DNA from 2 places in the Paenibacillus sp. TY11 genome. Region 1 is predicted to be linked to the other one. Evidence: riboswitches for the same ligand, from Rfam matches in the RefSeq annotation. Region 1 holds a riboswitch; the other holds the start of a gene.

Evidence for each region. A riboswitch is a leader RNA that binds a small molecule or an ion and turns the genes downstream of it on or off. The one in region 1 is predicted to bind FMN.
Region 2: linked by a shared signal. The riboswitch ahead of AC6EJC_RS04480 (DMT family transporter) and the one ahead of ribE (riboflavin synthase) in region 1 are both predicted to bind FMN.

The regions. Positions count from the first base shown of each region.
Region 1 covers NZ_JCBAIQ010000002.1:78,239-80,645, reverse strand. The annotation lists gene AC6EJC_RS02535 (thiamine pyrophosphate-dependent enzyme) at 1-210, shown strand, start outside; gene AC6EJC_RS02530 (IDEAL domain-containing protein) at 432-899, shown strand; FMN riboswitch at 968-1,144, shown strand; gene ribE (riboflavin synthase) at 1,476-2,141, shown strand; gene ribB (3,4-dihydroxy-2-butanone-4-phosphate synthase) at 2,200-2,407, shown strand, end outside.
Region 2 covers NZ_JCBAIQ010000003.1:50,166-52,572, forward strand. The annotation lists gene AC6EJC_RS04470 (ABC transporter ATP-binding protein) at 1-364, shown strand, start outside; gene AC6EJC_RS04475 (ABC transporter permease) at 357-1,052, shown strand; FMN riboswitch at 1,175-1,319, shown strand; gene AC6EJC_RS04480 (DMT family transporter) at 1,492-2,407, shown strand, end outside.

The DNA of each region.
Region 1 (2,407 bases):
TTTCCTTTGTACGAAATTGAGCAAGGTAGTACGACGATTACGTACAATCCGGAAGACAAGGGAAAACGGATTCCAGCCGCAGAATGGCTAAAATTAATGGGTAAAACGAAGCATCTTCTCAAGGAGGAAGCTACGCTGGCTACCTTTGAGCAGGAGATTGAGCGTCGTTGGACTATCCTGAAAAAGAAACATGAAATTTCAGAGCTATAATTCTGTTTTTTGCATAATCATCGATTAACATTGTTAGCCGCTGTTACTGTAGTGGTTCGATTAAGATTCTTTGCGTTTATTGCGCAAAGAATCTTTTTTGTCGTTTATGGGTTGAAGCATAAAAAAACAGGTAATGATTTCCGATATAGGAGTGAAGGCCTATAGGAGGCATGAAAATAAAAGTCTTCTTCTGAATTTTAAGACGCAATGAGGTGCAGGTAATGATTAAGCTGAATACAGTTGAAATAATCGAAATTATAAAGAAGCAAATCCCCAAGGTTATGAACATCACACCAGTGGAACTAAAATTTACGGATGATTTTGGACGGGCATCGCTGGCGGCGACAGAACACAAATTCACGCTGACGAACCAGCATTATTCCGCCAAGGTGATGGATTGCGTGTTAGAAACACAGGTGCGTCCCATTTTAATGTGCGAAATTATTTATTTTCTGAAATGCGAGTTTATTGACGGGCATGTTGATGTACGACTGGATTATGACGCATGCTCTGAAGGTGGTCGAGGACCCGTCGCTTCAGCGGTCATTACCTTCGACCATGCTACACAGCTCGGAATCGAAGAACTGGCCGATCTGATTGATTTGGCGCTTCATATGAATGATAAAACCTGGTTTGAAGAACTCTCCAGCCAATATGTCAAAACAAAAGCAGAAGCGTCTATTAGATAACTTGCTTTTTTTAGAAGTCGGTGCTAATATACGTAACAAGTTTAATGTTAATTCAATTGAATAAGAGCAAGATCCTTCGGGGCGGGGCGAAATTCCCCACCGACGGTGATGACATGTTTGTGGATCGCTTCTGTGAGAAACAGCATGGCTTAGTCCGTGACCCGGATGCTGATGAACGATCAGCAGAAGGTGGACCTGGTGCAATTCCGGGACCGACAGTATAGTCTGGATGGGAGAAGGATACGAAGCGCATGTGCATGACGTGACATGTGCCGATTTTTAGCATACGTAAATGTACGTACGGCTTATTTCGTTGTAGGACAGCATCGGGCGATAGCTTGCTTAAGCTTTCTTTTTGATGGGTGTTCTGAGCGTATTTGGTTGTATCCTCAGTCATGCTTTCTATTGGCAAACCTATGATTTCATGTCGTCTTAAGATGCATATGAACTGCGCTTGTATACTACAAATGTGACTCTCATCACCCCCATGACGGATTGAATCCGAACTGGGGGTTTTTTGCGCTTATAGCTGATGAATTAGGGATAAACTGAAATGTAGTGGAAAGGAGTGAAGGCATGTTTACCGGATTGGTCGAGGAAGTGGGTTGCATTCAAACTATTTCCAAAAGCGGTGAAGCGATGGTGCTGGGGATTTCGGGTTCCGTGGTGTTGGGCGATTTGAAAATAGGAGACAGTGTCTCAGTGAATGGCGTTTGCCTGACGGCGATACAGATTGGTACTAAAGACTTTAAGGTTGATGTGATGCCGGAAACCTTTCGCAGCAGCAATCTGAAGGAACTGAGATCCGGTAGCCGAGTCAATCTGGAGCGGGCGATGGCGGCGAGCGGAAGGTTCGGAGGACATATCGTACAAGGACATGTGGACGGGACGGGTACGATTCGCGGGGTGACATCAGAACAGAATGCGGTTGTGTTCGAAGTTGAGCCTAAAAATCAAACATTATTCAAATATATTCTTCTCAAAGGGTCAATCACAATTGATGGTATTAGCCTCACAGTCGCGCAGCGTACGGGAGATACCTTTGCCGTATCCATCATACCCCATACCTTATCCGAAACAGCCTTAAAAGCCAAACGTGAGGGAGATACCGTCAATATTGAATGCGATATTTTGGGCAAATATGTGGAACAGCTTTTAAATTACAGAGGTTCAGCGGCGACGGAGGGAGTAGAAAAAGCTCCTCTTGGTTTGGACTATTTGGCGAAACACGGCTTTGCCTGATATAGAAAGGTAAACCGGTTAGGAGCATTCGTGGCACAGCCATAAGGAGGAAAGGGTTATGGATAGAGATAGCCAAACAAGTGCAACGGCGAACGTCATGGAGCATGGCGAGGTGGAACATGACGAAGAGATTCGTTTGGATTCCATCGAAGAAGCGTTGGAGGATTTAAAGAACGGTAAAGTCGTTATTGTAGTGGATGATGAACAGCGGGAAAATGAAGGCGATTTTATCGCTTTGGCTGAAAAAGCGTCGCCCGAGGTTATTA
Region 2 (2,407 bases), on a different contig from region 1:
CGTGTCCAGTCATATTTTGGCGGAAATTGAGCAGATTGCGGATACGGTGGGCGTAATTAATCACGGGCGGCTGATTGAGGAAGTGTCGATGGAACAGGTGCGGGAAACCAATACCGAATACATTGAATTTTCAACCAACGATTGCAAAAAGGCAGTTTACGTCCTCTCCCATCATCTGAATCTAAATAACATTCGGGTACTGAACGAGCAAAGTGTACGTATTTACGATACAAGTGTACCGCAAAAGCAAATTACGAGAACCCTCATTATAAATGATGTTGAGGTGGATTCCATTCATCAGAAAAACAGTACGCTGGAAGACTACTTTTTGCGTCTGCTAAATGGAGGTGATCTCCATGCTTAAATTGATGCAGCTGGAGCTGAAAAAATTTCATCTGGCGGGATATATCCGTTCAGCCCTGATCGCCAATGCCTGTATTCTCGGGCTGATCTGGATCATTGCACTGGACAGCCCAAGTGAAGAAGTGCCCGAATTCACACAGTACGCTCAACTTCTGGATCTCATGGACAACTTTGTCAGAGCCACCTTTATCATATTTGCCTCTGTTTTGCTGTGCCGTTTTATTGTAGACGAATTCAAGTCCAAGTCGATTACCATCTTGTTCATGTACCCCATTCACCGCAAAAAGCTGATGATTGCCAAACTCCTGATCGTGCTGTTGTTTACGTTCCTGTCCATAATTATATCGGAAATTGTCATTACGGCTGGCATTCATCTGCTTAACCAGTTTGTTGTTATTATACCCGATCAGCTTACTCTTGCTGTATTGGGCCAGCAATCAGTTCGGACGCTGATCAATGCCGTTGCCGCCAGCTTTATGGGGCTAATTCCACTGTATATGGGAATGCGAAAATATTCTGTACCCACAACCATTGTGACCTCGATCCTGATTGTAGCATTGCTTTTCTCCAATAATAACCTCCCTTCACTTAGCTCCATTGCCCTCGTGCAAGTCGGGTTTTCTGTGCTGGGAATGCTGGTCGCTTATGCGGCGATTCGACGCATTGAGTATAAGGATATTACCTCGTAATATGTAATTTAGTAGAGCGCTTTCGAAAAATAGTTGAAAATCATTGTTAAATATACACACATTTTTCACTGGACTTCATTCTAAAACAGGTATATCCTATAGGAGAAATTAAAAAACGGAATAAGGATCTTCGGGGTAGGGTGAGATTCCCAACCGGCGGTATGGCTCATGGAGCTAAGCCCGCGACTCTGTATCCCGCAACAGGATACGGACTGATTTGGTGAGATGCCAAAGCCGACGGTAAAGTCCGGATGGAAGAAGATCGAAATATGAACATGCCGCGAAGTGGATGAATTCTGCCTTATTGGTTTTGCAGTAACTTCATTTAACTTGCATAAAGCGGCAAGTTTATTTGATCAACCCCCGTCTTGCATGGCCTCTCGCCATCGACGGGGGTTTTTGTGCCACCGGTCCTGTATTCGCAAGGAGCTAATTGAGTATGAGTCAATCATCAACTGTGCTAACATCCAAAGGTTTTGATCGTAGCTCCCACATGAAAAGCGGTTTTTGGCTAGTCGCGATTGGAGCGGCCTTGTGGGGCGCAGACCCGCTGTTTCGTATTATTTTGCTAAAATCATTTACTTCAACACAAATTGTACTGATGGAGCATGTGCTGCTCTTTATCGCTCTGACACCGGTGCTGTGGAAGCATCGTGAGGAACTCAAAGCGGTACGGCTTCGTCAAGTTTTCGCTATTTTGTTCGTCTCGTGGGGCGGCTCGGCTCTGGCCAGCGTGATTTTCACCATGGCACTCAGCAACGGTGATCTTAACGCTGTGCTTCTGCTCCAGAAGCTTCAACCGTTGGTCGCTATTATTCTGGCCCGCGTTATATTGAAGGAAATGCTACCGCGTTATTTTGGAATATTAATTGTCGTCGCTCTGTTCGGGACATATCTTCTGACCTTCGGTTGGTCGCTCCCCTTTGGGCATGTTAATGATTTTGTCCACGTCGGCAGTCTGCTTGCACTGGGTGCAGCGGTTCTGTGGGGCGGTTCGACAGTGATGGGAAGCTACTTGCTTCGTTCGATGAAATATGAGACGGTGACCTCCCTGCGCTTCATGGTGGCTCTCCCTCTGCTGATTGTCCTCACCTCTGTGGAGCATGCGCCATGGAATATGCCTGCCGGTACATGGGCGGGCGCAGCTGTGATTATCAATCTGCTATTGCAGGCATTGCTTCCGGGTCTTCTTAGCTTGTTGCTGTATTACAAAGGTCTAAGTACGACCAAAGCGTCCTATGCTACAATGGCAGAATTGAGCTTTCCCATGGTTGGTGTCGTGATTAACTGGATCGCATTTCAGCAAATCGTTACTGTAGCGCAATTAACTGGTTTTATGCTCATCTGGATTACGC